DNA from 4 places in the Marinovum sp. PR37 genome. Region 2 is predicted to be linked to each of the others. Evidence: riboswitches for the same ligand, from Rfam matches in the RefSeq annotation. Region 2 holds a riboswitch; each other region holds the start of a gene.
What was found. Region 2 has a riboswitch for cobalamin ahead of PVW49_RS04845 (DUF1636 family protein). Riboswitches for the same ligand answer to the same signal wherever they lie in the genome.
Positions count from the first base shown of each region.

Region 1: another riboswitch for cobalamin. It lies ahead of PVW49_RS05610 (TonB-dependent receptor plug domain-containing protein); the one in region 2 lies ahead of PVW49_RS04845 (DUF1636 family protein).
Region 3: another riboswitch for cobalamin. It lies ahead of PVW49_RS23065 (ABC transporter substrate-binding protein); the one in region 2 lies ahead of PVW49_RS04845 (DUF1636 family protein).
Region 4: another riboswitch for cobalamin. It lies ahead of PVW49_RS05640 (hypothetical protein); the one in region 2 lies ahead of PVW49_RS04845 (DUF1636 family protein).

Region 1 is NZ_JARAML010000004.1:228,077-232,964, forward strand. It holds gene rsmH (16S rRNA (cytosine(1402)-N(4))-methyltransferase RsmH) at 1-24, opposite strand, end outside; gene mraZ (division/cell wall cluster transcriptional repressor MraZ) at 28-534, opposite strand; cobalamin riboswitch at 1,379-1,574, shown strand; gene PVW49_RS05610 (TonB-dependent receptor plug domain-containing protein) at 1,690-3,585, shown strand; gene PVW49_RS05615 (ABC transporter substrate-binding protein) at 3,572-4,405, shown strand; gene PVW49_RS05620 (FecCD family ABC transporter permease) at 4,402-4,888, shown strand, end outside.
Region 2 is NZ_JARAML010000004.1:58,699-63,586, forward strand. It holds gene PVW49_RS04835 (cobyric acid synthase) at 1-914, opposite strand, end outside; gene cobO (cob(I)yrinic acid a,c-diamide adenosyltransferase) at 931-1,542, opposite strand; cobalamin riboswitch at 1,579-1,804, shown strand; gene PVW49_RS04845 (DUF1636 family protein) at 1,895-2,308, shown strand; gene cobW (cobalamin biosynthesis protein CobW) at 2,312-3,370, shown strand; gene cobN (cobaltochelatase subunit CobN) at 3,378-4,888, shown strand, end outside.
Region 3 is NZ_JARAML010000047.1:7,638-12,525, reverse strand. It holds gene queD (6-carboxytetrahydropterin synthase QueD) at 1-226, shown strand, start outside; gene queE (7-carboxy-7-deazaguanine synthase QueE) at 223-930, shown strand; gene queF (preQ(1) synthase) at 946-1,410, shown strand; cobalamin riboswitch at 1,593-1,807, shown strand; gene PVW49_RS23065 (ABC transporter substrate-binding protein) at 1,863-2,906, shown strand; gene PVW49_RS23060 (FecCD family ABC transporter permease) at 2,942-3,949, shown strand; gene PVW49_RS23055 (ABC transporter ATP-binding protein) at 3,946-4,698, shown strand.
Region 4 is NZ_JARAML010000004.1:233,443-238,330, forward strand. It holds gene PVW49_RS05620 (FecCD family ABC transporter permease) at 1-19, shown strand, start outside; gene PVW49_RS05625 (ABC transporter ATP-binding protein) at 16-777, shown strand; gene PVW49_RS05630 (Mrp/NBP35 family ATP-binding protein) at 811-1,863, opposite strand; gene PVW49_RS05635 (DUF1127 domain-containing protein) at 2,100-2,312, shown strand; gene PVW49_RS05640 (hypothetical protein) at 2,857-3,138, opposite strand; cobalamin riboswitch at 3,288-3,476, opposite strand; gene PVW49_RS05645 (ATP-dependent helicase) at 3,639-4,888, opposite strand, start outside.

The DNA.
Region 1 (4,888 bases), 170 kb from region 2:
GGGTGTGACAGCAGCGGCGGCCATGGCTCAGGCTCCCTCTGCCGGTCCATCGAGGAAGGACAGCGGGTCAAAATCCTCGGGCAGCTCGTCGAGCCACTCTTCGGTCTTGGCCAGCTCTTCCTTCTCGTAGGTGTCCGGGTGCCAGATTTGAAAGGTGTCACCTGCGGCGATGAAAAAAGCCTCTTTTTCCAGTCCGATCTTGTCCCGCAGCTTGGCGGGCAGGACCAGGCGGCCGGTCTCGTCGACGTTGGTGGGATAGGATTGGCCGTGAAACAGCCGTTGCAGCATCTTGCGCTGCATCGACCCGCGCGGCATGGCATCGATCTTGGCGTCGACCTCGTCGATCGCCTCCATCGTGTAACATTCGAGGTAGTTGCGCCGGTGATCGCCGTAGACAATCACGAGCTCGGGGTTTTCGCCGGATTTCCAATTCGGATCAGCAGCTTCCAGCACACGGCGAAACAGGGCCGGGATCGACACCCTGCCCTTTGTATCCACCTTGTGGCGGCTTTCGCCTCTGAACCTGCGGCTCACTGTCCTGCCGTCCTTTGCCCGCGCCCCCGCGAAACCCCCCATGTCTTGGATGTAAAAACGGCGGATTGATCTGCTGCCACTGATCAACCCGCCGCCTGTCCCGCTCTTGCGGGATGTCCAGCTGCGCGCGCCACCTGGGGGGATGTCTGCTCGCCCGCGCGCCGGATCTCTGTTTCACGATGAAAGGCGGATGCCTGTATGAAACCTGTTTTTGCTTTTGTTCGGAGTTGGTTGCGGGGTCGTTTGCTGCCCCTATCTCCGTCCCTCATCGTGGTATAAGGGATGCCATGGGAAATTATGGAAATCAACAGGCAAAATTGGGAAAGACCCACATCATATTGTCCACACCCCCTGTGGAAAACAACATCTTGGGGTAAAATTGATACTGTTTTTGGAATTTATAGCGGAAGCGGCTTTTTGCTCATACCATATATAGTAATTGAGGCGCTGTGGCTTTTTTCCCACGAAATCCCGGAATTTTCGGGGCAGCGCCGTGATTTACCCGTTTCCCCAAATTCCGCCGCGCCTGCTTTTGCGGATTTTGGCAATTCCGGCGCTGTGACTCACACACGAATCACGGAATCGAGAGCCAATTCTTGATTCTGTCGCCGCACCGGATTGGGCCGGTGCCATGAATTCCCATCCATCCCACGATTTCCCGTATGTCCCTTGGTTTCCCGGCGCGGTCCTGATTTCCCGCCGGGGCCGCGCCCGCCCGCCAGGGCCATTCAGGCCCTCTGCGGCCATGGATTCCCAAAAAGGCGCCGGCGTGGCCGCCATGCCGCACCTGAAGCCGCGTGACGGGGCGTGCGAATTGCCGTCTTGCCAGGCTGAGCCGGCACAATTAGACGAAGCCTGTCTTGGTTCGGGCCTCGCAAGGGGTTCGTGAAAAGGGAACGCGGTGCAAAGCCGCGACTGCCCCCGCAACTGTGAGCGGCGAGCACCTTCGGAAACTGCCACTGTGGCCACCGGCCGCGGGAAGGCCCGGCGGATGCAACGACCCGCGAAGTCAGGAGACCTGCCAGGAGCTCACCCTATCCCGACGCGGGGCGCGTCACGGATAACGGCAACCCCGTCGCGGTGACTTCACTGAAACGGTGGGCGCTGTTCCCTCCGAAACGTCAATCGGCCCGACCGGCCTTCGAGGGATACAAAATGACCCGCTCCACCCTGATGACCAGCGCCGCGCTCTCCGCGCTCTGTGCCACCCCTGCTCTTGCCCAGGACGACGCCTATGATCTCGGCGTGCTGATCCTTTCGGCCGGGCTCGAGGCGGCACCCGCCGACGAGACCGGGGTTTCCGCCGCCGTGATCACCGAGGACGACCTGGAGGCCACCGGCGAGACCCGAGTGATCGATTTTCTCGCCCGCCAGCCCGGCGTGACGATCCGCGCCACCGGCCCGCTGGGCACCTCTGCCGGGGTCTCGATTCGCGGCGTCGGGCAGAACAACATCCAGGTACGCGTCGATGGTATCGACGTATCCGATCCGAGCGGCACCCAGGTGGCCTTTGATTTCGGCGGGCTGATGACGTCGGACATCTCGCGCATCGAGATCCTGCGCGGCGCGCAATCGGCGCTTTATGGCTCCGAGGCGCTTGGCGGGGTGATCAACATCACCACCAAAACCGCCGACAAGGACGGGTTCGGCGTGCAGATCGCCTCGGAATACGGCAGCTACGAAACCCTGCGCAGCGCCGTGACCCTGACCACGGCCGGCGATGGCTACGACAGCGCGCTGACCTTTTCTCACGCCCGCTCGGACGGATTTTCCGCCGCCGACGAAAACGACGGCAATGACGAGGAAGACGGCTTTTCGGCCACCCGGCTGAGCTTTGCCGGCTCTTACGAACTGGGCTCGCCCGATCTGGTGATGCATCTGTCGTTCTTCGACGAGCGCTCGGACTATGAATATGACGAGGCCTCGGGCGGCGTGGTATCTGACGGCAGCCCCGACGAGCTGACGGTCAAGAAACAGAACGGCGCCCGCATCGGCTTTGATTTCGTCACCGGCGCGGTGGATCATTCGGTCTCGGCCGCCTGGTTCCGCATCGACCGCACGCTGACAGGCACCTCGGCCAGCTTTGGCGGCATCTCCGACGACCGCTTCGACTATACCGGCACCCGGATGGAATACCGCTACCAGGGCGGCGTCGATCTTGGCGCCACCGCGCGGCTGGCCTTTGGCGCCGATCACACGATCGAGGAATTCGACACCGCCGTGGCGCTGGACCACACGATTTTCGGCCTCTTTGTCGACGGACAGAGCCAGGACACCACCGTCAACGGCACCTTTGCCGAACTGACCTGGGCACCGAACGAGATGTGGAACCTCTCGGCCGCGCTGCGCCATGACGTGCATTCCGAATTTGGCGGCCATACCACCGGCCGTCTCTCGGCCGTCTATCGCCCGATGGATGACCTGATCTTCCGCGCCAATGCCGCCACCGGCTTCCGCGCGCCTTCGGGCTACGAGCTTTACGACGGCTTTGCCGGCAACCCCGATCTCGATCCCGAAACCTCGAAGAGCTTTGATCTGGGCGTCGAGAAGCGCTACGGCGAGACCGCCTTTGTCCGCGCCACCGCCTTCCATGTCGAAGCCGAGGACATCATCGACTATTCTTTCACCACCTTCGGTTACGTGCAGGCCGAGGGCACTTCGACCCGGCAGGGGCTGGAGCTGGCCTTTGGCGGCGCGCTGCGCGAGGGGCTGCGGTTTGACGGCTCCTATACCTGGACCGACAGCTTTTCCGACGCCGATCTCGACAGTTCGAGCTGGTCGGCCTTTGTGCCCGGCCAACAGGCCTCGGCCTCCGTGACCGCGGATCTGGGGCAACGCGCCTCGCTCAATGTCACCGGGCTCTGGGCCGGCAACCGGGCCGACGATCTGGACGATTACGGCGTGGTGAATTCCACCCTGACCTATGAGATCATGGAGGATGCCGAAGTCTATCTGCGGATCGAGAACATCTTTGACGAGGAATACCAGACCGCGCCGGGCTATGGCCAATCGGATCGCGCCGCGTATTTCGGGGTCCGTGCGTCTCTGTAAGGCACTCCTGCTCGCCGCCGCGCTGATCGGTGCGGCGGCCGAGGCGCAGGAGGCGCCGCGAAGGGTTGTCTCGATCAACCTCTGCACCGACCAGCTTGCCATGATGCTGGCCGCGCCGGGCCAGCTACATTCGGTCTCTTTCGTGGCGCTCGACCGGCGCGCCTCCTCGATGGCCGATGCGGCGCAGGACTATGTCATCAACCATGGCCGCGCCGAAGAAATCTATCTCATGCAGCCCGACCTGGTTCTGGCCGGGCGGTATACCGCACGGGCCTCGGTCGAAGCGCTGGAAAATCTCGGCATTCCGGTCGCCACCTTCGACATCGTCACCTCCATGGCGGGCGTGCGGCGCGCGGTGCTCGAGATGGGCGAAGCGCTGGGCCGGCAGGCGGCCGCGCGCGACATGGTGGCCGATTTCGACAGCCGCCTCGCCGCCCTGCAAGCCGAGGTAACACGACGCCCTCGCGCGGCGCTTTATCATGCCAATGGTTTCACCTCGGGCCGCGCGTCGCTGGCGCATGAGATCCTGACCGCCGCCGGCTTCGAGAATATCGCCATCACCGCCGGTTACGAGACTGGCGGCAAGCTGCCGCTGGAAATCCTCGCGCTGGCGGCCCCCGAGGCGATCATCACCGGCCAGCCCTATCCCGGCACCAGCCGCGCCGAGCGGATCATGGATCACCCGGTCATCGAGGCCCTGCGCCGGGGCGCGCAGGGCGCGGCGGTGACCGATGCCGACTGGGTCTGCGGCACGCCGCATGTGCTGCGCGCCATCGAAGGGCTCGCGCCGCTGCGCCGGGCGCTGGAGGCCACGCGATGAGCCGGCTGATGCCACTTCTGACGCTGGGTGTCGCCGCGCTCTTCCTGGCCTCGCTGCTGATCGGGCCGGCGCCGGTCGGCGTCTTGGACAGTCTCTCGGCGCTGATCCTCGATGACGGCACGCCGATGACGCTGGTGATGCGCGAGATTCGCCTGCCGCGCGCGCTTCTGGCGGTGATCGTCGGCGCCTCGCTGGGCATGGCCGGGGCGGCGATGCAGGGCTATCTGCGCAACCCGCTGGCCGAACCGGGGCTGATTGGCGTCTCCGCCTCGGCCGCGCTCGGCGCGGTGATCGCGCTCCAGACCGGGCTGGCCGCCGCCTTCACCCTCGCACTGCCGCTGACCGCGCTCGGCACCGCGCTGCTCGGCGTGCTGCTTCTCCTGGCGCTGGCCGGGCCGCGCGGCGCCTCCTTGACTTTGATCCTGGCCGGGATCGCCATCTCGGCGCTCGCTGGGGCGCTTCTGTCACTGGTGCTGAACCTCT
Region 2 (4,888 bases):
TCGAGATCGGCACGGGTCGATTTCGACCCCGGCAGGATGACCAGGTCCGCATCGCCCGGAATGGCCCGGCCCGGCGGCAGCATGGTGACCCGCGCCCCCGGTTCCTGCACCAGCGGATCGAGATCGTCGAAATTGGCGATCCGCGAGAACTGGAGACAGACCACATGCAGCCCGTCGCGGCCGCGCGGCGGCGCAATGTCGAGCGCATCCTCGGCCGGCAGCCGCCAGGCCTCGGGAAACCAGGGCGCGACGCCAAAGCCGCGCCAGCCGGTCTGCGCCTCGATCATCCGGTACCCGTCATCGAACAGTGTCGGATCGCCGCGGAACTTGTTGATCAGAAACCCGGCGATGCGGGCGCGGTCACCCTCGGGCAGCACCGCTTGGGTGCCGACGATCTGCGCGATCACCCCGCCCCGGTCGATGTCGCCACAGAGCACCACCGGCACCTCCGCCGCCTCGGCAAAGCCCATGTTGGCGATGTCGCCGCGCCGCAGGTTGACCTCGGCCGGGCTGCCCGCGCCCTCGACGATCACCAGATCATGCGCCGCCTTCAGGCGTTCGAAACTCTCGAGCACCGCCGCCATCAGCCGTGGTTTCATCTGGCCGTAGTCGCGCGCCCGCGCGGTGGTCAGACGCTTGCCCTGCACCACTACCTGGGCGCCGATATCGGTCTCGGGCTTGAGCAGCACCGGGTTCATGTCGACATGTGGCGCCAGGCCGCAGGCCAGCGCCTGAAGCGCCTGCGCCCGGCCGATCTCGCCGCCCTCGGGGGTCACGGCGGCATTGTTCGACATGTTCTGCGACTTGAACGGCGCCACGCTCAGCCCGCGCCGACGGGCGGCGCGGCAGAGCCCGGCCACCAGCATCGACTTGCCGACATTGGAGCCGGTGCCCTGGATCATCAGCGCCGGCATGCGACGGCTCCCCGGCTCAGAATTCCACGCCCTTCTGGGCCTTGATGCCATCGCGGAACGGATGTTTGACAAGCGTCATCTCGGTCACCAGATCCGCCGCCACGATCAGCTCGGGCTTGGCATTGCGCCCGGTCAGGCAGACATGGGTCATCTCCGGCTTGCGGGTTTGCAGGAACGCGACCACGTCGTCGATGTCGAGATAATCGTTGCGCAGCGCGATGTTGATCTCGTCGAGCAGCACGAACCGGATCTCGGGGTCGAGGATCTGGCTCTTGGCGATCTCCCAGCCGGCCTGCGCCGCGGCGATGTCGCGGGCGCGGTCCTGGGTTTCCCAGGTAAAGCCTTCTCCGGAAACGAAGAACCGGCATTCCTCGGCAAAGCGGTTGCGGATCATTTCGGCCTCGCCGGTGATCCAATTGCCCTTGATGAACTGCACCACCGCGCAGGGCATGCCATGGGCGATACAGCGCAGGATCATCCCGAACCCCGAGGACGACTTGCCCTTGCCGGTGCCGGTATGCACGAGGATCAGGCCCTTCTCGTCGGTCTTGGTCGCCATCATGCGATCGCGCGCGGCCTTGATCTTCTTCATCTTCTCGGCGTGGCGCGCGTTTTTCTCTTCGATCATCCCCATCTCCGGACTTGACTCGTATACGGAATTCGTCCCATGTGCCCTGACGCTGGTGCCTGTGTAAACAGGTGAAAAGGGAATGTGTAACCCTGGTGCCCCGTGACGGGACGCCCGGGCCAAACGCAGCCGCCCCCGCGACCGTGAACGGAAAAGGGCGCTCGAAGCCACTGGCCTGACAGGCCGGGAAGGCAGAGCGACCGCCGGGCCCCGGGCCCAGAATTCCGTGAGCCGGGAGACCTGCCAGCCCGACTGATGAGACCGGACGGGGTGTGCCGGTGTCGGAGTGTGTCCGTTGCCGGCCACCATTCCGCCGATACCCCTGTCTGCCAAGCCGATGGGGCACGCGAGAATGAAAGACTCTGCGCACGAGCAGGACACCACCGCCACCACAACCGAGCTGCTGGTCTGCGTGACCTGCCGCCGCAAGGGCGCCGCGCCCGAGGATGACCGCCGCCCCGGCCAGGTGCTCTTTGACCGGATCACCGCCACCGGTGCGCCCGAAGGGCTGCGGGTGACACCGGTGGAATGCCTGCAAAACTGTTCCAACGCCTGCACCGTCGCCCTGCGCGGCGGCGCCGGGAAATGGACCTATGTCTTTTCCAACGTCGACGAGACTGACGGCGCCGAAATGCTGCTGGCCGGGGCGGCACAGTATCACGCGGCCGCCGACGGGGTGATCCCCTGGCGCGAACGGCCCGAGCATTTCAAGCGCAACTGCCTGACCCGCATTCCCCCGATCATTGCCACACCCAAGGACGCCTGACCCATGAGCGATCTCGCCAAACTCCCCGTCACCATCGTCACCGGCTTTCTCGGCGCCGGCAAGACGACGCTGATCACCCATCTGATGAAGAACCCCGGCGGCCGTCGGCTGGCGGTGGTGGTCAACGAATTCGGCGATGTCGGCGTCGATGGCGAGATCCTGCGGGACTGCGCCATTCCCGACTGCCCGGCCGAGAACATCGTCGAACTGGCCAATGGCTGCATCTGCTGCACCGTGGCGGATGATTTCATCCCCACCATCGAGGCGCTGATGGCGCTCGACCCGCGCCCCGATCACATCCTGATCGAGACCTCGGGGCTCGCCCTGCCCAAGCCGCTGCTCAAGGCCTTCGAATGGCCGGCGATCCGCGCCCGCGTCACGGTCGACGGGGTGATCGCCCTGGCCGATGCCGAGGCGGTGGCGGCGGGCCGCTTTGCCCCCGACGTCGCGGCGGTGGATGCGCAGCGGCTGGCCGACGACAGCCTCGACCACGAAACGCCGCTGTCGGAGGTCTTCGAAGACCAGATCGCCTGCGCCGACATCGTGCTGCTGACCAAGCCCGACCTTGCCGGGCCGGAGGGCGTCGCCCGGGCCAGGGATCTGATCGCCGCCGAGGCGCCGCGGGTGCTGCCGGTGGTCGAGGTCGCCGAAGGCGCGGTCGATCCCCGCATCATCCTCGGCCTCGGCGCCGCCGCCGAGAGCGATCTCGACGCACGGCCCAGCCACCACGACACCCCGCATGACCACGATCACGAGGATTTCGAAAGCATCGTCGTCGACCTCCCCGAGCTGGCCGATGCCGCCGATCTGGTTGCCGCGATCGAGCGCCTGGCCAAGAGCCACAACATCCTGCGGGTCAAGGGCCATGCCTCGGTTGCCGGCAAGCCGATGCGCCTACTGGTGCAGGCGGTGGGCGCGCGGGTGCGCCACCAGTTCGACCGGCTCTGGGCCCCCGACGAGGCCCGCCGGGGCCGGCTGGTGGTGATCGCCGAACATGACGACCTGCGCCCGGAGGAAATCCGCGCCGCGCTGACCGACCTCGCGCCGCAGCCCGCGGAGTAACCCGCCGGTGCACGTCGTCTTTCGCGAGAGCCACGGGCTGGAGGATACCGGCACGCCGGTCGACCTGGGGCAGGACCCGGCCGATCTCGTCGTGCTGTCGTTCTCCGACAGCGACCTCGGGGCTTTCGCCGCCGCCTGGCATCGCGGCGGCGGGCCGGCCGGGGCGCTGCCGACGCTGCGGCTGGCCAGCCTCGCGGCCTTGCAGCATCCGCTGTCGGTCGACACCTACGTCGAACAGACGCTGGCCGGGGCCAAGGGCATCCTGGTCCGACTGATCGGCGGCGTGCCCTATTGGGATTACGGTCTGCGCCAGCTTTCCGCGCTGGCGCAGTCGCGCGGCATCGCGCTGGCCGTGCTGCCGGCGGACGGCCGCGAGGATGCCCGGCTCGACGCGGTCTCGACCCTGCCGGTCTCGACGCTCCGGCGGCTGGCGCATCTCTGCGACACCGGCGGCGCGGTGGCCGCACAGGCGGCGCTGGCGCAGCTGGCGCTGGCCTCGGGGCTCTATGCCGCTCCAGTCCCCGGCTCCAAGGCGCTGCCGCCGATCGGGCTCTGGACGCCCGAGACCGGCGCGATGGCCCCCGATGCCGATCCGCCGCGCCCGGCACCGGTCCAGGACGGGCCGCTGGCGGGCCGCAAGCTTCTCTTGGTGTTCTACCGCTCCTATCTGGTGGCGGCCGACATGGCGCCGGTCGAGGCGCTGTTTGCCGCCTTCCGGGCCGCGGGCGCCGAAGTCATCGGGCTCTACGCACCCTCGCTCAAGCTGCCGGAACTGACCGAAGACCTGCGCGCCACGGTCAGCGCGCAATCGCCCGACGCCATTGTCAATCTCACCGCCTTTTCCGGCCGTGGCGCGGCCGGGGCCTCGGTGCTCGACGCCGCCGGCGTGCCGGTGTTTCAGGCGGCCCTCGCCACCTCGACGCACGCCGCCTGGCAAGCCGCCGAACGCGGGCTGTCGCCAGCCGATCTGGCGATGCATGTGGTGCTGCCGGAAGTCGACGGCCGGCTGATGGGTGGCGTGGTGTCGTTCAAGGCAGAGGCCGAGCGCGACCCCGACCTGCAATTCGCCCGCCGGCAACACAGGCCGGTGCCGGAGCGCATCGGCGCGCTGGTCGCGCGGGTCGGCGGCTGGCTGCGTCTCGCCGGGCGCGCCCCGGCGGAACGGCGGCTGGCGCTGGTGCTCTCGACCTATCCCGGCAAGCACTGGAACCTCGGCCATGCGGTGGGGCTCGACGCGCCCGCCTCGGCCAAGGCGATCCTGTCCGATCTGCGCGCGGCGGGCCACGATATCGCCGAGGCCGGCGATCTCACCTCGCGGTTGCAGAGCGACGCGATCAAACTGCCGCTTGCGGCCTATCACGATGCCCTCGCCCGCCTGCCCGAGCCGTTGCGCGACCAGCTTGCCGAGAGCTGGGGGCCGCCGGAGACGGATGCGCTCTGCCGTGACGGCGCCTTTCACTTTGCCGCCGTCGACCTCGGCGGCGCGCTGGTCGCCTTGCAGCCCGAGCGCGGCGAGAC
Region 3 (4,888 bases), on a different contig from region 2:
GCTGAATGACGACGGTTTCGTGCGCGACTACCACGATCTGAAACCGCTCAAGAGCTATATCGACGATCAATTCGACCATCGCCATCTGAATGACATTTTCGATGTGCCCTCCACCGCCGAGCACATGGCCCGCCATTTTTACGACTGGTGTGCCGCGCGTTGGCCCGAGACCAGCGCCGTGATGATCAGCGAGACGCCGAAAACCTGGGCAGAGTACCGGCCATGACCCTGCGCATCGCCGAGATATTCGGGCCGACGATCCAGGGCGAGGGCGCATTGATCGGTGAGCCCACGGTTTTTATCCGCGCCGGTGGCTGCGACTACAGGTGCAGCTGGTGCGACAGCCTGCATGCCGTTGAAAGCCGGTATCGCCATACTTGGGCGCCGTTGAGCGACGTGGAAATCTGGGATGAGGTGCTGCGTCTTTCGAACGGTCAGCCGTTGACGGTCTCGATCAGCGGCGGCAATCCCGCGATCCAGGATTTCGCTCCGGTGATCGCGCGGGGACGTGCGGCGGGGTATCGCTTCGCCTGCGAGACACAAGGTTCCTTGGCCAGAGATTGGTTTGCGGAGCTCGACACGCTGGTTTTGTCGCCGAAACCCCCCTCGAGCGGCGAAACGGTGGACTGGGATGCCTTCGATGGCTGTGTCTCCGCCGGCAAGCCGGCGCGGCAGTCGGTGATGAAGATCGTCGTCTTCGACGAGACCGATTACCAATGGGCCAAAGCCGCCCATGCCCGCCACCCGGACCTGCCGCTCTACCTCCAGCCGGGCAACGCCGAGGTCGACCCCGACACGCCGGTCGATCTGCGGGCCCTGTCTGCCCGGCTGGAATGGCTGACCGACAGCGCGATGGCCGACGGCTGGTTCGCCCCCCGCATCCTGCCGCAGCTTCATGTCCTGATCTGGGGCAACAAGCGCGGCGTCTGACCTTAAGGAGCCCCCATGTCCGAAAATATCTACAGCGATCTCAAGCAGCTTGGCGGCGAAACCCGCATTCCCGCCAGCCCGGAAGAGGCTGAACTGGAGCGTGTGCCCAACCCACAGGCCGACCTGGCCTATAATGTGCGCTTCACAGCGCCGGAATTCACCTCGCTCTGCCCGATGACCGGACAGCCGGATTTTGCCCACCTGGTGATCGACTACGTACCCGGCGCCTGGCTGGTGGAATCGAAATCGCTGAAACTGTTCCTGACCTCCTTTCGAAATCATGGTGCGTTTCACGAGGATTGCACGATCTCTATCGCACGCCGCCTGGTCGATTTCCTCGAACCGCAATGGCTGCGGATCGGCGGCTACTGGTATCCGCGCGGCGGCATTCCGATCGACGTGTTCTGGCAGACCGCCCCGCGTCCCGAGGGCCTCTGGCTGCCCGATCAAGGCGTGCCGCCCTATCGCGGCCGGGGTTGAAAAGCAGAGCAAGCGTTTCGGGACTGCCAGGTTGGCAGCCGCTACTCCCCGACAATTGTCAAATGGGGGAGTAGCACGCAAAAAGGCATTCAAAAACTGTGATTTAAAATGGCGCGCCTTTGCAGGCAGGTGATTGAATTCGCCACCGGAATAATCCGGCTTGACAAACCAGGTTGTGAAGAAGAACTTCCGGCGCGAACGGTTCCCAATCGGGATGAAAAGGGAACCCGGTGCCAAGCCTTCTGGCTTGAACTCCGGGACTGCCCCCGCAACTGTAGGCGGCCGTTTCGACCCATTCGCCCGTCGGGCGATGCCACTGTGTCACAGAACAGGCACGGGAAGGCGGGTTGGAACGATGGCCGCGAGTCAGGAGACCTGCCGTTCCGGCCTGCGATGGAGCAGAGCCGAAATTTCAATGCGCACCGGACGGGGTGTCCGGAAAAGGAGCGTCAATGATCCAAATAGCTCGCGGCCGCGGTCGTATCCTCTGTGTGCTTGCAACTGCCATTCTCGCATCAACTGCCTTGCGGGTTCAGGCCCAGGCAACCACCTATCCTCTTGAAATCCGCAACTGCCAGAGGGACTTGATCCTGGATGCAGTTCCGGAGCGCGTGGTGGCGATCGGACAGGGCACAACCGAAATCCTGCTCTCGCTCGGCCTGGCCGACAAGATCGTCGGTAGCGCAATCTGGCTGGCGCCTTTGCCAGAGGAATTGGCCGAGCAGGGCCAAGCCTTGCCGCGGCTGGCGGATAACTCGCCCAGTTTCGAAGCGGTGCTGGACACCCGCCCCGATTTCGTCGCGAGTCAGTGGATCAACGACATCGCTCCCGAACAGGCGCGGGTCGGCACCTTTTCCCAGTTCGGAGATTTCGGCATTGCCACCTATGTGTCGCCGGCCGAATGCGCCAAAAGCGATTTCAGCACCGGCAGCGGTGACGGAGCCCGGTCTCAGGCCTGGTCCATGGACCTACTATCCCGCGAGATTGCTGAGCTTGCCGGCATTTTCGATGTGTCGGGCGCCGGTGCGGCTCTGATCGAACGCAACGCGGCGCGGATCGAAACCGCAAAGGCACATGTACGCGGGCTGCAAGCACGCGACGTTTCGGTTCTCTTCTGGTTTTCCTCACCGCAGACCGAGGGAGAAGCCTATGTGGCCGGCCGTTACGGGGCCCCGGCTTGGATCTCGGATGTCGTCGGGGTTCGCAATGTCATCACCTCGGAAGAAGAATGGCCGCTGGTGGGATGGGAAACAATTTCGGGCCTCGACCCGGATGTAATCGTGCTGGGAAAGATGGATCGGCGCCGTCTGCCGGCCGATGACGTCGCCGCCAAGCGCGCGTTCCTGCAAAGCGATCCTGTGGCCAGTCAGCTGAGCGCAGTGCGCAATGGCCGGTTGATTGAAATGGACGCTCAGTCGATGAACCCGACTCTGCGAGCGGTAGATGGGGTCGAAACGCTTGCCGCCGGCCTACGAGCCTTCGGCCAAGCACGGTGATCGCCGAGGCGCGCCCCGCGCCCAGGTCGCGCAGGATGGCCCTTGGGCCGTTTCTGCTGCTCTCGGCCGTGGCTCTGGTCCTTGCTACGGCGGGGGCCATTTTGCTGGGCGAGATTGCGGTAACGCCCCGTGACGTGACCCGAACGCTGGCCAACCGTATTCTGGGCTTGGATCTGGAAGTCGATCCGATCCGGGAAGGCATCATCTGGCACTATCGTCTCAGCCGTGCCGCCGTTGCGATCTGTGTCGGCGCGGCTCTGGCGGTCTGTGGCACCGTTCTTCAGGCTCTATTGCGCAATCCGCTGGCCGAACCATATTTGCTTGGTATTTCGGCAGGGGCATCGACCGGCGCGGTCACGGTGATTGTTCTGGCGCTCGGCGCGGGGGCGCTGTCCGTCTCCGCAGGTGCCTTTGTGGGCGCGACGGTGGCCATTCTCTTCGTCGCAATCCTGGTGCGTGAAACCGGTGGCGGGACCGAGCGCATTATACTCGCGGGTATTGCGGGTTCGCAGCTCTTCAATGCGGTAACTTCCTTCATCGTCACGTCTTCGGCCAATGCCGAACAGACGCAAGGGATCCTGTTCTGGCTTTTGGGAAGCCTTGGCAGCATCCGTTGGCCGGATGCCTGGCTTTCCTTCCCGATCGTGGTCATTGGCTTGGCCATCTGTCTCTACCGTGCCAGGGCGCTTGATGCCTTCGCCTTCGGCGAGGACGCCGCTGCTTCGCTGGGCGTGGATGTCGCGCGCGTTCGCCTTGAACTCTTTGCGGTCACCGCATTTCTGACCGCGACGGTGGTCAGCATGGTGGGTGCTGTCGGCTTCGTCGGGCTGGTCATTCCCCATGCGACTCGTTTTCTGGTCGGCCCTGCACATGGCCGCCTGATACTGGCTTCAGCCTTGGCTGGAGGAGTCTTCATGGTCGCAGCGGACGTGTTGTCTCGCATCGTTTTGCCGGGACAGGTGCTGCCCATTGGTGTCATCACTGCGCTGTTCGGTGCTCCGGCCTTTGCTGCTATCCTTTGGCAGTCTCGGAGGGGGAGATGACGCTCAGGGCGGAAGATGTGTCTTGGGCGGCCGGAGGCGCCCCGATTGTGCGTGGGGTTACATTGCGACTGCCGGAACAAGGTGTTCTCGGACTTGTCGGGCCGAACGGATCGGGTAAATCCAGTCTTCTGCGGCTACTCGCAGGATTGCGTCGAGGGACGGGAGGCGCGATCTATTTGGAGGATCGCCCCATCGAGAGCCTCCGTCGCAAAGAGATTGCCCGCCGCCTTGCCCATGTCGAGCAGCAGTCGGACATTGACATCTCCTTGACTGCGCGCGAGGTGGTCGCGCTCGGGCGCCTTCCCTTGCGAGGCGCCTGGAACGGCTGGTCAACTCGTGACGAAGATGCCGTGGCCTCGGCGTTGCAGCGCACGGACATGATCGACCGTGCCGCCCAGCCATGGTCCACGCTGTCCGGCGGCGAGCGACAGCGAATCCTGATTGCGCGGGCCTTGGCACAAGAGCCGCAGGAACTTCTGCTCGACGAACCGACAAACCATCTGGATATCCGCCATCAGCTGGACCTCATGCGCCTCCTTGGCAACTTAGGCACCCGCATCGTCGTTGCCCTGCATGACCTCAATCAGGCGGCCGCCTTTTGCGACGAAATCGCTGTCATGCATCACGGTCAGCTTGTCAAACAAGGCGCGCCAGAGGACGTGCTGGATGAAGAGCTGATTCGCAAAGTTTTCGCGGTGGAGGCAACAATAAACCATGCGGGGTGTGGATTGCGGGTCGCATTCTTTTGATCTTACGCAAAGGTGAAGTTCGCCGCAGCCTACTCCCACACATCCTCGAGGCGATACCCTGCTCTTCTTTGCCCACGGGGTCGGTATAGATCGCCGTCATGGTAAGCTGCGCGTGGCCCATCCATTTCTGCACGATGTGCTACGGAACGCCGTTCACCGTGGCATTGCTTTCTAAGCCATGACGCAGACG
Region 4 (4,888 bases), 170 kb from region 2:
CCGGAAGGAGTTCGCATGACCGCCCTTCTGGCTCTGCAAGACCTCTCGGTGCATCGCGGCAGCCGCCCGGTGGTCGATCATGTCTCGTTGCGGGTCGGCCCGGGCGAATGTGTCGGCCTGATCGGCCCCAACGGCGCTGGCAAGACCTCGCTGCTGCGTGCCGCGCTGGGCCTTCTGGCGCATCAGGGCCAAAGCAATATCGCCGATCTGCCGGCGCACGCCCGTGCCCGCCAGGCCGCCTGGATGCCGCAGAGCCGCGAGATCGCCTGGGGCATCGATGTCGAGGCGGTGATCGCATTGGGCCGCACCCCCTGGTTGCCGCGCGGCGGCCGGCTGCGCCCCGAAGACCGGGCGGCGGTGGACCGGGCAATCCGGCGGATGAAGCTCGAGAGCTTCCGCCATCGCCCCGCCAATCACCTTTCGGGCGGCGAACAGGCCCGCGTGCTGATCGCCCGCGCGCTGGCCCAGGAAACACCGCTGCTGATGGCGGACGAACCCATTGCCGGGCTCGACCCGGCAGCACAGATCACCACGATGGAGGTCTTTGGCCGGATTGCCGCCGAAGGCAAGGCCGTCGTGGTCTCGCTGCACGATCTCGGCCTCGCCGCGCGGCATTGCACCCGGCTCGTCATGCTGGACCGGGGCCGCGCCGTGGCCGACGGCGCCCCCGGCGCGGTGCTGACGCCGGAGCGGCTGGAAGAGGTCTTTGCCCTGCGCGCCTTTTACAGCCGCAGCGCCGATGGACCGATCTTTCAGCCGCTGGAAAGCCTCCGCTAGAGGTTGCCGGCCTCTCCTATCGGCACGCGCCCTTCAGACCAGCCCGCCGCGAATCATGCCTTGGGCCAGCTGCGCATAGGCCTCGGCCATCGGCCCGGTTCCCGCCGCCACCGGCGTTCCGCTGTCACCGGCCAGCCGCGTGTCGAGATCGATCGGAAGCTGCGCCAGCAGCGGCACGCCCATGTCGCTGGCCTCCTGCGCCGCGCCGCCATGGCCAAAGATATGCGCCTCGAAGCCGCAACTCGGGCAATGGAACAGCGACATGTTCTCGATCATTCCCAGGATCGGGGTCTTCAGGGTATGGAACATGTCCACCGCCTTGCGCGCATCCAGCAGCGCCACGTCCTGCGGCGTCGAGACGACGATGGCCCCCGACAGCTCGGAGCGTTGGCACAGCGTCAGCTGCACGTCACCGGTGCCCGGCGGCAGATCGACAAGCAGCACGTCAAGCTCGCCCCAAGCAACCTGCCCCAGCATCTGCTGCAACGCCCCCATCAGCATCGGACCGCGCCAGACCACCGCCTTGGCCGGATCGAGCATCAACCCGATCGACATCATGGTCACGCCATGCGCCACCAACGGTTCGATGATCTTGCCGTCGGGGCTGGCGGGGCGTTGCGACACGCCCATCATGCGCGGCTGTGATGGGCCGTAGATATCGGCGTCGAGCAGGCCCACCTTCTTGCCGGCGCGGGCCAGCGCCACGGCGAGATTCGACGAAACGGTGGATTTGCCCACCCCGCCCTTGCCCGAGGCGATGGCGATGATGCGCTTGACGCCCGCGGGTTTCATCGGGCCGGCCTGGGGCTTGGGATGGCCGCCGACCTTGAGGCTCGGCGGGGCCTTGGCCTCATGCGCGGTCAGCACCGCATGCACCTCGCGCACGCCGGAGATCGAAGCCACGGCCCGTTCGGTCGCGGCGCGCAGCGGCTCCATCTGGCGGGCCATCTCGGGCGAGGGCGCCTCGATCACATAGCGCACCACACCGTCCTCGATATTCAGCGCTCGAATCAAATCGCGCGAGATCAGGTCTCCGCCACCGGGAATCTCGAACCTAGCCAGCTCTTTTCGGATGATCTCTTCCATGATTTTCCTGCCCCAATCTGGGTCGCGGTGCCGCGTATCACCTCACAAAACCGCGATATTCAACCTATGCGAGTAAATTACGACTTTAGTCTTAAGGTCTACTCGCGTCTAAGCGCTTACACATGCAATTGCTGCATAGCAGCATTGATCGCACTTGGGATTGTGCGCACGCAGCATTCGACTACATTGATGTCAACGAAACGAACAGACACTGACGACAACAAAGGCGAAACGCCATGGCAGACATCACCACGAACACCCCCGTTCAGGCCGGACTGAACAAACGCTTCCAGGCTGCGCTCAAGTCCCTCACCGCACGTTATGCACAGTACCGCGTGTATCGGGAAACCATGAACGAGTTGCAAGGCCTGTCGAACCGCGAGCTCGCCGATCTCGGCCTGAGCCGCAGCGAAATCCGCCGCGTGGCCTATCACGCAGCCTATAACTGATACCGGATCAGAAGGCTCTCTCCTCCTCCCTGAGTCTTCTGTGTCTCAGCGGCGACATCTCTCCTCCTCCCTGATGTCGCCGCCTTTTACACCGGGCCGGCAAGCGGCCCAGACAGAATTCCCTGCCGCCCTCCTCCCAATAGCGGTCGGGAATACCAGGACCAAAGGCCCCTCCTCCCAATAGGCCCGCGGTCCGCTCCAGCCGGCGCTTCGTCTCCTCCCATTCAGGAGCGCTGGTGTTGAAAAGACGGCGGCACACCTCCCGTGCCGCCGTTCTTCCCCCCGGGGGCATGACAGTTTCAGGGCTCCGGCCCGCCGCCACGCCGGATGCGTGACGCCGGCAAAGACATAGAATTTCCCGCCGCTCTCCTCCCTTTGCGGTCGGGAATACCCGGACCGAAGGCTCCTCCTCCCAAATGGCCTGAGGTCCGACCGGCACTGACGCTTCGTCTCCTCCCATTCAGGAGCGTCGGTCAAAATAAGACGGCGGCACACCTCCCGTGCCGCCGTTCTTATTTTCGGGGTTCCTTTCCGGGGTCCGAAGTCACGCGCGCCCCCGTCGCCGCGCCCGGGCGCCACCGCGCCGCTCCGGCGCGATATTCGCCGTGACACAAGCCTCGTCCAGACACTTCAGAAACAGCGCCACCGCCCGACCCTGCCCGGCCTGCGGCCGGACCCGCACGGCCGCGGCCGCCGCCGCGGCCGAAACCGGCACCCCGGGTGGCAGCGACAGCACCCAGCGGACAAAACCGGCGCGCGCCGCGGCCTCGGGCGCGGTCCCCGTCTCGGCATGGCGCAGATCGGCAAGAATACGGGCCAGCATCATGCTGCGGCCCTCCCGTTTGCTGCGGTGAGAGGTCTGGTCATCTCGATCCTTTCCGCCACGCCCCGTGGCCTTGATGCAGAACGGGCAGGCAGAGAGGAAACGGCGGCAAGGCAATGCGCCCGACCCCGCGCCCTGCCCGCCACCCGCGGTTTGACGTCACTGCGAAGGCTGGTTTCCGGGCTCGGCGGGATTGCGGATGCGGCCCCTTCCCGGGCGTGACGCCCAGTGGTACTGACCACATCCCCCGGCCATACCGTTGCGGGGGCAGCGCCGGTCTTTCACCGGCTTCCCAATTCTCCCGCGGCAGAACCGCAGGCACCTTGCCGGATCAGACTACGGGGATTCGGAGCCGCAAGACAGCGTAAAGTCGGTGGAGGCGCCATTCTCCGTCACGCCAGGGCCCCGGGCCTGACCCGGGGCCTCTTGGCAGGCGCGGCATCCGCCGGCCAGAGCTCCCGCGGCGCGTCCCGGGACGGGATCATTGTCGGCGAAGTCCGGGCTCAGAACGGCACGTCATCGGCGGCGTTGATGAAGCGTGCGACCACCTTCTTGACGCCGGCCTTCTCGAAATCGATCTCGATCTTGTCGCCCTCGATGCCCACCACCGCGCCATAGCCGAACTTCTGGTGGAACACCCGCTCGCCCATGGTGAAGCTCGAGATCGCCGTCGCGTCGATCACCGTGTTGCGGCTCTCTTTGGGCTGCGCCATCGGGCGCTGGCTCTGCCGCTCCTGAAGCCGTTTCCAGCCGGGCGAATTGTAGACATTTGCCTCGGCCACCCGGCTTTCCATGCCCGAGCCAAAGCTCTGCCCGGCCATGCCGCCGCCATAAAGCCCCGGTGGAGTGAGCACATCGACATGCGCCTCCGGCAGCTCATCGACAAAGCGCGACGGCAGCTGCGACTGCCATTGGCCAAAGACCCGCCGGTTGGCGGCAAAGCTGATGGTGCAGACCTCCTCGGCGCGGGTGATCCCCACATAGGCCAGCCGTCGCTCCTCCTCCAGGCCCTTGAGGCCGCTCTCGTCCATGCTGCGCTGCGAGGGAAAAAGCCCATCCTCCCAGCCCGGCAGGAAGACCGCGGGAAACTCCAACCCCTTGGCGGCATGCAGCGTCATGATCGACACCTTGGCGCCGGCCTCTTCGCTCTCGTTGTCCATGATCAGGCTGACGTGTTCGAGAAAGCCTTGCAGGTTCTCAAACTCCTCCAGCGCCTTGACCAGCTCCTTGAGGTTTTCCAACCGGCCCGGCGCCTCGGGTGTCTTGTCGTTCTGCCAATGGGTGGTGTAACCGCTTTCGTCGAGGATGATCTGGGCAAGCTCGACGTGGCTGACGTCCTTCTCGCCGGTCATCCGGCCCCAGCGCGCAAGCCCGTCGAGCAGCCGGGCCAGTTCATTGCCGCCCTTGCCCTTGATCGCCCCGCTCTCCACCGCCAGCCGCGCGCCCTCGACCAGCGGCACGCCAGTGTCGCGCGCCAGACGCTGGATGGTCTGCTGCGCCTTGTCGCCAAGTCCGCGCTTGGGCGTGTTGACGATGCGCTCGAAGGCCAGATCATCCTCGGGGCTGACCACGACGCGGAAATAGGCCATGGCATCGCGGATCTCCATCCGCTCATAGAACCGGGGTCCGCCGATCACCCGGTACGGCAGGCCGATGGTCAGAAAGCGATCCTCGAAGGCGCGCATCTGGTGCGAGGCGCGCACCAGAATCGCCATGTCATCCAGCGAAAATCCCCGCATGCCGCGGGTGCCAC